3 regions of the Streptomyces sp. SID5464 genome follow, and region 2 is predicted to be linked to each of the others. Evidence: riboswitches for the same ligand, from Rfam matches in the RefSeq annotation. Region 2 holds a riboswitch; each other region holds the start of a gene.
What was found. A riboswitch is a leader RNA that binds a small molecule or an ion and turns the genes downstream of it on or off. The one in region 2 is predicted to bind cyclic di-AMP.
Positions count from the first base shown of each region.

Region 1: linked by a shared signal. The riboswitch ahead of GTY47_RS08670 (transglycosylase family protein) and the one ahead of GTY47_RS36735 (C40 family peptidase) in region 2 are both predicted to bind cyclic di-AMP.
Region 3: linked by a shared signal. The riboswitch ahead of GTY47_RS26060 (LysM peptidoglycan-binding domain-containing M23 family metallopeptidase) and the one ahead of GTY47_RS36735 (C40 family peptidase) in region 2 are both predicted to bind cyclic di-AMP.

Region 1 covers NZ_WWIQ01000009.1:54,730-57,994, reverse strand. Annotated here, with positions in the region: gene eno (phosphopyruvate hydratase) at 1-1,244, opposite strand, end outside; gene GTY47_RS08670 (transglycosylase family protein) at 1,507-2,187, opposite strand; cyclic di-AMP (ydaO/yuaA leader) riboswitch at 2,192-2,372, opposite strand; gene GTY47_RS08665 (transglycosylase family protein) at 2,601-3,265, opposite strand, start outside.
Region 2 covers NZ_WWIQ01000075.1:99,069-102,333, reverse strand. Annotated here, with positions in the region: gene GTY47_RS36750 (LysR family transcriptional regulator) at 1-282, opposite strand, end outside; gene GTY47_RS36745 (LysE family translocator) at 375-1,004, shown strand; gene GTY47_RS36740 (DUF6328 family protein) at 940-1,581, opposite strand; gene GTY47_RS36735 (C40 family peptidase) at 1,663-2,136, opposite strand; cyclic di-AMP (ydaO/yuaA leader) riboswitch at 2,140-2,352, opposite strand; gene GTY47_RS36730 (hypothetical protein) at 2,688-2,996, opposite strand; gene GTY47_RS36725 (ATP-dependent Clp protease proteolytic subunit) at 3,004-3,265, opposite strand, start outside.
Region 3 covers NZ_WWIQ01000054.1:6,431-9,695, forward strand. Annotated here, with positions in the region: gene GTY47_RS26055 (alpha-galactosidase) at 1-1,269, shown strand, start outside; cyclic di-AMP (ydaO/yuaA leader) riboswitch at 1,581-1,742, shown strand; gene GTY47_RS26060 (LysM peptidoglycan-binding domain-containing M23 family metallopeptidase) at 1,747-2,637, shown strand; gene GTY47_RS26065 (DUF6250 domain-containing protein) at 2,836-3,265, shown strand, end outside.

The DNA.
Region 1 (3,265 bases), on a different contig from region 2:
TACACCGCCGCGTCGTCGAGGATCTCCTCGATGCGCAGCAGCTGGTTGTACTTGGCGACGCGCTCGGAGCGGGCCGGGGCGCCGGTCTTGATCTGGCCGCAGTTGGTGGCGACGGCCAGGTCGGCGATGGTGACGTCCTCGGTCTCGCCGGAGCGGTGGGACATCATGCACTTGAAGCCGTTGCGCTGGGCCAGCTCGACGGCGTCCAGGGTCTCGGTGAGCGAACCGATCTGGTTGACCTTGACCAGGAGCGCGTTGGCCGCGCCCTCCTCGATGCCGCGGGCCAGGCGCTCGGGGTTGGTGACGAACAGGTCGTCGCCGACGAGCTGGACCTTGTCACCGAGCTTGTCGGTGATGGTCTTCCAGCCCTCCCAGTCGTCCTCGAACAGCGGGTCCTCGATGGAGACGAGCGGGTACGCGTCGACGAGCTCCGCGTAGTACTCGGTCATCTCGGCCGCCGAGCGCTCCTTGCCCTCGAAGGTGTAGACGCCGTCCTTGTAGAACTCGGACGCGGCGACGTCGAGGGCGAGGGCGATCTGCTCGCCGGGGGTGTAGCCGGCCTCGTTGATCGCCTCGAGGATGAGGTCGAGGGCCTCGCGGTTGGAGCCGAGGTTCGGGGCGAAGCCGCCCTCGTCGCCGAGGCCGGTGGCCAGGCCCTTGGACTTCAGGACCTTCTTCAGCGTGTGGTAGACCTCGGCGCCCCAGCGCAGGGCCTCGGAGAAGGACTCCGCGCCGATCGGGGCGATCATGAACTCCTGGATGTCCACGTTGGAGTCGGCGTGCGAGCCGCCGTTCAGGATGTTCATCATCGGCACCGGCAGCAGGTGCGCGTTCGGGCCGCCCAGGTAGCGGAACAGCGGCAGGTCGCTGGCCTCGGAGGCGGCGTGGGCGACGGCGAGCGAGACGCCGAGGATGGCGTTGGCGCCGAGGGAGCCCTTGTTGTCGGTGGCGTCCAGGTCGAACATCGCCTGGTCGATCAGGCGCTGCTCGGTGGCGTCGTAGCCGACCAGCTCCGGGCCGATCTGCTCGATGACCGCGAGGACGGCCTTCTCCACACCCTTGCCGAGGTAGCGGTTCGAGTCGCCGTCGCGCAGCTCGATGGCCTCGAAGGCGCCCGTGGAGGCGCCGGACGGGACGGCGGCACGACCGGTGCTGCCGTCGTCGAGGCCGACCTCGACCTCGACCGTGGGGTTGCCTCGGGAGTCCAGGATTTCCCGGGCTACGACGACGTCGATGGACGGCACGAGCATCTCCTTCTTCATGTGACGCGGGTACGCGGGCCGCGTGGACCCGGCGAGGCGCGGGCCGCGGTGGCTCGCGACATGAGCCTAACCGGCTCCGGGCGATCGGCCACCGGGTCGCCCACCCCATGGACAGAACCGAGAGTAAATTGTTTCCGAACGGAACAAAGCCGGATCGCAAAGACCGGCAGAAAAAACCCCGCCCCGGTGCGTACGGGGGACGACGCACCGGGGCGGGGGCCCGTGGGGACCGGGGGGCCGCCGCTTACTTCAGGTGCAGCTGCTGGCCCGGGTAGATCAGGTTGGCGTCCGTGATGATGTCCTTGTTCAGCTCGAACAGCTTCTCCCAGCCGCCCTTGACCTTGTGCTCGGTCGCGATCGAGCTGAGGGTGTCGCCCTTGACGACCTTGTACTCGCCGTCACCCTTCTTGACCTTCTTGCCGGTCGGGGTGGTGACGGTCTTCTGGCTCTTCTGGGTCTGCGCCGGGCGCTCCTCGGAGCGGGAGGCCGGCTGCTGCTCGGTCTGGCGGGTCTCCGTGGAACCGCTGCTCTGCGCGGAGCCGCCGCTGTAGCCGGCGCTCGACAGACCCTTGCCGCAGACCGGCCAGGCACCCTTGCCCTGGCTCGCGAGGACCTTCTCGGCGATCTCGATCTGCTGCTCCTTGGTGGCCTGGTCGGCGGTGGAGGCGTACTTGGTGCCGCCGTAGCCGGACCAGGTGGAGGCGGAGAACTGCAGACCGCCGTAGTAGCCGTTGCCGGTGTTGATGGACCAGTTGCCGCCGGACTCGCACTGGGCGACGGCGTCCCACTCGGAGGCGGTGGCGGCGGAGGCGTTGCCGGCCGCCATCAGCGGGGCGGCGACGGCGGCACCGGTGACACCGGCGATGGCGATGACCCGAGAGGCCTTGGACGGACGGCGGTGCGTGCCCTTGCCGGAAAACAGCATGGAGAGATCCCCTCACCGACGCCTGCGAGGTGAGCTGTCGGGTTCGGGCCGGTTGAGTTGCCCGGCCGCGTCCCTCCCGGGACACGGCTTCACCCCAAGCCGGAGCCCTGCCGTCGAGTTGCCTCAACCGCCGGGCCCGGCACTTACCTTGGGTCCCCCGCTCCTGCCTACGGCGCTTGACGCGACGACTGTTCCCGTGCGGCCGCTGGCAGGATTCGGCGTTGCGGCAGCCGGGGCTCGCGGTGGCGAGCGGTCATGACCGTAGACACGCGATCCGCGGAATTTCAAAGACGATCAGGGCTTCTGAGATCTATCTCTCACCGCGCTTATAAGGGACATTCGGCGCGAACGGTGACGTGAACTCGCACGGTTTCGGGGTGACTTCCGCCGCCGTTTCCGGACTGCCCCACCGGCTACTCGTCGTCCGCTTCGACCCTTACCGTGAGCTTCTGACCGGGGCGGATGAGGTTCGGGTCGGCGCCGACGGCCGTCTCGTTCCCGGCGTAGAGCGCGTGCCACCCGCCGCTGAGGTCAAGGGAGTTCGCGATGGACCAGAGGCTGTCGCCGGGGCGGACGGTGTAGGAGCCGTCCGTCGCCTCCCGAGAGGCCTCGCCGCCGCGCGAGGCGTGCCGTCCGGCGGCTCCGGACGTACGGCCGTCCTCGGCCCCGGTGTCCTCGTCGGCGCTGGGGCCGCGGTGGCGGCCGGAGGCGCTGTCGGTTCCGGTTCCGGAGAGCGCCGAAGAGCCGTCGCCCTGCCGGGACTTGTCGGGTTCGTCACTCTCGGCGGCGGTCGACGGGGAGCTGCCGGACTCCTGGTCCTGCGACTGGTCCCGCGTCGAGGAATCGGCAGAATCGGATGACTTGTCGGACTTGGCGGTGTCACCCTCCGAGGTCGACTGCCCGTCAGGGGACGACGATGGGGACGGAGACGACGAAGAGGGCGAAGAAGACGAAGAGGATGACCCGGACGACTCGGATGACTCGGAGGAGTCGAGCAGTCCGGGTGAGTCCGTCGGAGCGGACGAGTCGGAGGAGCTGGACGAGTCGGACGTGCCCGAGTCCTTGTCCTGCTGGAGGC
Region 2 (3,265 bases):
CAGGACGCCGCCCGACAGACCGGCCAGCCGGGCCAGTTCATGACGGGCCCGCTCCAACTCGTCGAGCACGCGCCGGGCCCGTGCCACCAGCAGCTCGCCCGCGCCCGTCAGCCGCGCCCCGCGGTGATGCCGGACCAGCAGCGCCGAGCCGGCCTCCCGCTCCAGCTTGGCCAGTTGCTGGGAGAGCGCGGGCGGGGTGTAACCGAGGCGCTCGGCCGCCCGGGTGATGGACCCGGCCTCCGCGACGGCGACCAGAGCCGCGAGCCGGGTCGGGTCGTACATGCCGCTGACCTCCACAGACCAAAGCGATGCTTAAGGCTTCCTCAGGATATTCGACATACCTGCTGAAGGCCCTGGTCCGGCAGGCTGGCCGCATGGACGCACAACTCATCGCCTTCACCGGGGTGGCGGCGGGCATGGTCGCGATGCCGGGCGCCGACTTCACGGTGGTCGTGCGCAACGCCCTGGTCTCCCGCCGGGCCGGCGTGGCCTGCGCGCTCGGCATCGCGGGCGGGCTGCTCCTGCACACCGCGCTGGCCGTTGCGGGGGTCGCCGCGGTCCTGGCCGCCGTGCCCGCGCTGTTCCGGGCGCTCCAGCTGCTGGGCGGCGGCTACGTCCTGTACCTGGGAGCGCGGACGCTGTGGTCACTGCGCGGGCACCGTGCCGTGGTCGCCGAAACCACGGGGACCGCTTCGTCCGCCGTGCGTCCCTTGCGGCAGGGCTTCGTCACGAACGCCCTGAACCCGAAGGCGCCCATCACCTTCCTCAGCCTGCTGCCGCAGTTCGTGCCCGCGAGCGGTCCCGCGCTGCCCCGGACGCTGCTGCTGGCGCTGATCGTGGTGGTCCTCGCCCTGCTGTGGTTCCCGGCCGTGGCGCTGCTGGTGGACCGACTCGGCCGCCGGCTGCGGGAGCCGCGTGCCGCGCGGGCCGTCGAGGGGGTCACCGGGGCCGCGCTGACGCTTCTCGGCGTGCTGCTCCTTCTCGAACCCCTGAGGGCTGCCTGATCGTGCCGCGCGGCGGTGCGGGGATCCGGACGGGACCCCGGGACGCAGGCTCCTCGCTGGTGGCTTGCGGCCGTCCGGGGCTGCCCTGCGTCTCGTCGCGCAGCCCCGCTCGCCGCACCAGCCGGGGGAGCAGCCCCCACAGACCGACGCAGACCAGGAACGTCGCCGCGCCCGCGGCGATGCCGCCGGCCCGACTGGTCGTCACATCGACCACCAGCAGGACCGAACCGCTGAAGGCGAACACCAGAACGATCAGACCGGTGGTGGCCAGTCGTGAGGAGACCTGCACGATGCGCGGCTTGGCGCCCTGCTGGAAGAGCGAGCGGTGCAGCGCGGCCGGCGCGGTGAACAGGGCCGCGGCCAGGACCGCCAGCAGCAGCGTGATGACGTAGGTGACGCGCTGGACCGTGTCGAGGGACGTGAAGCGCGAGGTGAACGCGAGCGACAGCAGGAACGCGAAGAGGATCTGTACGCCCGTCTGGGTGACCCGGAGCTCCTGGAGCAGCTCGACGAAGTTCCGGTCGGCGCGTTGCAGCGGAGTCTCGCCGCGCGCGGTGCAGGGACGGTGCTCGGCCATGGGGGACGGGTAACCACTTGAGGCCGTGTCACGCCCCGGCGTGCGGCGGCGCGTCAGGGACGCCGCCGCACGCCGGGCGGATCACCTCACGCGTCCGTACCAGACGCTCTTGGTCCAGATCTTCTGCAGCCGCACCACGTCCCCGCTCTTGGGGGCGTGCCAGAGCTTGTTTTTACCCGCGTAGATACCGACGTGGTACACGCTGCTGCCCGAGTGGAAGAACACCAGGTCTCCGGCTTTGCGGTTCTTGGCGGAGATGTGGCGCGTCTTGTTGTACTGCTGGGCGGCCGTGCGGGGGAGCTTCTTGCCCGCCTTCTTGAACGAGTACAGCGTGAGACCCGAGCAGTCGAACCTGTGCGGGCCGGTGGCCCCGTACTTGTAGGGCGATCCCTTCTTCGAGGCCGCTATCTGGAGTGCCTTGGTCGCCGGTGTGGCTGCCGCCGCCTCGGAGGAGAAGCCGGGAGCCACGATCGAGCCGCCCACGGCGGCGATGGTGAGGGCCGAGGCCGTACCGGCCCGGACCATGAGCGACGGGACACGATTGAGCGCAGTCATGCGCAACCCTTCGTCAGCCGCCTGTGAAGGATGACCTGTCGGATTCGGGCTGGCGAAGTTGCCCGGCCGCTGACGCGGCTTCACCCCAAGGGCTGCTCGGACCCGGTCATGGCGTGACCGTCCCGGCGACCCGTCGTGCTTGGGTCCTCCACTCCTGCCGATCCACTCCTGTCGACCGGTCATCCGGGCGGCGGCAGGACTCGGCGTCCGCCCGGACCGCCCCGCCGCTGCGGCGGGGGCTTGTCGTCAGACGGGATCTTGGCTCATGGTTGTCCCGAAATCCCAACGGAACCGGGGATTTGTGTTGTTACTCACCACTCACCCGTTCGGGTGGACACGTCTGTGTTCGAGCCACGGTCCACAGGCCCACTGGCCGTCGGACCAGCGATGGAATGTCCCATTCCGCCCTTCGGTCACGCGCGTTGCGCAACTGTGAGGGCCCGAAAAAAGGACTCTCGTCTACTCCGAACAGGGGTACGTCGTTCGGCCCGTTTCGACTCAGGCCCGGGCGCTCCGTCGACAGGGCGGGTGTCCGGGCCGGTGAGGCGGCGTCAACTGACGGACTCGGGGGGCAGGGTGACGCGGGCCGTGCGCCGCTCGCCGTCCAGCACCCGCAGTGCCCGGCCGAGGGTGCCGGCGTGCAGCTCCGTCTCGCCCCGCTGGTGCATCAGCGTCAGTGCGTCACGCAGCGCGGTCGCCTTGCCGACCAGGGCCTGGGCGGCGCGCAGTCCGCGATAGGTGTCGCCGGGCAGCGCCGGGTTGATCCGGCCGAGCAGATCGACGACCTCCAGGTAACGGTCGATCAACTCCGCCTCGGCGCGTGTCAGCGCGGGCAGCGGCGGCAGTTCGGGTGGGAGCACCGGCGGCTCACTCTCCGGTCGGCGGGGCCAGGGTGGCCTTGCGGTTGGGGATGATCCGGTCCACCAGGCCGTACTCCACCGCCTCCTGGGCGGTGAGGACCTTGTCGCGCTCGATGTCCGCGCTCACCTGCTCCCGGGTGCGCCCCGTGTGCCGTGCGAGCATCTCCTCCATGCGGGTCCGGATGCGTGTCAACTCGTCGGCCTGGATCGCCAGATCGCTGGCCTGTCCGCGGACCGGCTCGGGCAGGGCGGGCTGATGGATCACCACC
Region 3 (3,265 bases), on a different contig from region 2:
ACCGACGGCGGCTACGGCGGGGCCAGCCGCGCCTGGCACGCCTACCAGCGGGCGTACGTGATCCCGGGCGCCGACCAGGACCGGCCGGTGCTGTTCAACTCCTGGGAGGCCACCGAGTTCGACATCTCCGAGGAGCAGCAGCGGGCGCTCGCCGAGCGGGCCGCCGCCATGGGCGTCGAGCTGTTCGTGGTCGACGACGGCTGGTTCGGGACGCGCACCAGCGACCGGGCCGGACTCGGCGACTGGACCCCCAACCCCGACCGTTTCCCGGGCGGCCTCAAGCCGCTCGCCGAGCACGTGCACGGCCTCGGTATGCAGTTCGGGATCTGGGTCGAGCCGGAGATGGTCAACCCGGACAGCGACCTGTACCGCGCGCACCCGGACTGGGTGCAGTACCAACCGGGACGAAAGCGGACGGAGTTCCGCAATCAACTCGTACTGAACCTCGCCCGTGTGGACGTTCAGGAGTACCTCTGGGAGCAGCTCGACGGGCTCCTCTCCAGCGCCCCGATCGACTACGTCAAGTGGGACTTCAACCGCTGCTTCACCGACGCCGGCTGGCCGGACGACCCCTACCCGCAGCGTCTGTGGGTCGACCACGTCCGTGCCCTGTACGCCCTGCTGGACCGGCTGCGGGCCGCACACCCCGGGGTGGCCTTCGAGTCCTGCTCGGGCGGCGGCGGCCGGATCGACCTCGGCGTGCTCGGCCGCACGGACCAGGTGTGGACCTCGGACAACACCGACCCGCTCGACCGGCTCGCCATCCAGCACGGCTTCAGCCAGATCCATCCGGCCCGGGTCATGGCCGCCTGGGTCACCGACAGCCCGAACGCCATGCTCAACCAGCGCGCCAGCTCACTGCGGTTCCGGTTCGTCAGCGCCATGGCCGGGGTGCTCGGGGTCGGCGGCGACCTCACGAAGTGGACGGAGCGGGAACTCGCCGAGGCGCGGGACTGGGTGGAGCTGTACAAGGAGATCCGGCCGGTGGTGCAGCGCGGCGAGCTGCACCGGCTGCGCCCGCCGGAGGGTGGCCTGAGTGCCGTGCAGTACGTGCTCGGCGACGAGAGCGTCGTCCTCGCCTGGCTCCAGGCGCAGCGCTACGGCGAGCCCGTTCCGGCGCTCCGGCTGCGGGGCCTGGACCCCTCGGCGTCGTACGAATGCCTCAAAACGGGCGAAGTTCACCGAGGTGCCGTGCTGCTCCACCACGGGCTGCGGGTCGGTCTGCGCGGGGATCTGGACGCCACCGTCGTCCGACTTAAGCGCAAGTAGTCGTTCTGTCCGAATAGAGAGCGCTTCGGTTATTTAGGCATAACGTGCCCCGGTCGTAAAGGAGATGAGGCCGGGGTGCGTGAGCATCGTCATATTCGTGACGATGTGTTGTTGCCATGTGCACGTAATTCCCGCGTCATTCAGGGATATTGAGGGAAGTGATTGATCGGTAATCCACGCTCCGTGACGGAAAATGTGCCGGTGCGTCAAGAAAAACGCCGTCACAGGCAACCGCACGCTTGTCCCTTTGCGTCCTGGTCGCTTACGTTCCACACCAATCCGGACGGACGCCTAATCCTGCCGCCGCCCGGAGCCCGCACACACTGACCCGACGTACGGCAGGAGCGGGGGACCCACAGGTAAGACGCCTGTTCCGGTTCCCGGAACGGCTTGGGGTTAAGCCGCGCCTCGGCGTGGCCGGGCATCTCCAGTCCGAACCCGACAGCTCACCTCGCAGGCGACGGAGAGGAATTCGCCATGCCCGCGAAGGGTAAGCACCGCCGCCCGAAGAACCAGCGTTTCACCCGCTCCATCGCCATCGCCGGAACCGGCGGGGCCGCTCTCGCTCTTCCGCTCATGGGAGCCGCCGGCGCCCACGCCGCCACTCCGCAGTCGGCTCCGGAAAAGGCCGTCCAGTCCGCTCCGGCCGCCGAGAAGAAGGCCGCCGAAAAGGCCACGGGCGTTCGCACGTACACCGTGCGGGCCGGTGACTATCTGGCGAAGATCGCCGACGAGCAGAACGTCGACGGCGGCTGGAAGAAGCTCTACGCGGACAACCGTGACGCCGTCGGCGACGACCCGTCGCTGATCCACCCGGGCCTGAAGCTGTCGATCGGCAAGAAGGCGGCGGCGAGCGAGTCCAAGTCCTCGGCCCCGGCGAAGCCCTCGGCGTCCAAGTCCTCCGCCTCCGAGTCGTCCTCGAAGCCGGCCGCCGCCAAGCCGGCCGCCGCGGCCTCCAGCGGCTTCACCCTCCCGGTGGAGGGCGCCACCGTCGGCACCCCCTACCACATGTCCGGCAGCATGTGGTCCAGCGGCTACCACACCGGTGTCGACTTCGTCGTCCCGACCGGCACCTCGCTCAAGGCCGTCGGCGCGGGCACGGTCGTCTCCGCCGGCTGGGGCGGCGCGTACGGCAACCAGGTCGTCATCAAGCTGAACGACGGCTTCTACGCGCAGTACGCCCACCTGTCCCAGCTCTCCGTCTCGGCCGGCCAGACCGTGACCGCCGGGCAGCAGATAGGCCTGTCCGGTGCCACCGGCAACGTGACCGGACCGCACCTGCACTTCGAGATCCGCACCACGCCGGACTACGGCTCGGACGTGGACCCGGTCGCCTACCTGCGCTCGCACGGCGTCTCCGTCGGCTGACCGACCGCACGACCACCTGCCTGACACGCGACCGAAGGCCGGACCCCGACCCCCGGGTCCGGCCTTCGGCGTGCGTGGTGCGCCCTTCCGGTCGCCTCAAGGGATCGACAGCGGGCGGCAGTTGGGACACAGTGATCCCGTCCGGAGCGCAAGCGCTTTCTAGAGCCTTCCAGACGGATCCCGAAGGAGATGTGTCCCGTGCCGACCACCCGCAGGGCGTTCGGAGCCCTGACCGCCGGAGCCGCCCTGGCGGCGCTCGCCCCGACGGGGGCCGCGTACGCCGCCCCCCGGCGCCGCCGTCTCATCGCCCACGACGACTTCTGCCACGGCCTCGGCCAGTGGGCCACCGAACTCCAGGACGGCGGGACGGTCACCGCCTCCCGTGGCGTCCTTGAGATCGACGTACCGAGCGGCGCGACCGTCTGGTTCAGACGGCGGCTCGAAGGCCCGTACGTCCTGGAGTACACCGCGACGCCTGTGTCGGAGGGCGGGGCCAACGACCGCGTCTCGGACCTCAACAACTTCTGGAACGCGACCGACGTCCGCTCCCCGGACGATCTCTTCGCCACCCCGCGTGGTGGGGCGCTGGCGGAGTACGACCACCTGACGACGTACTACGCCGGTTACG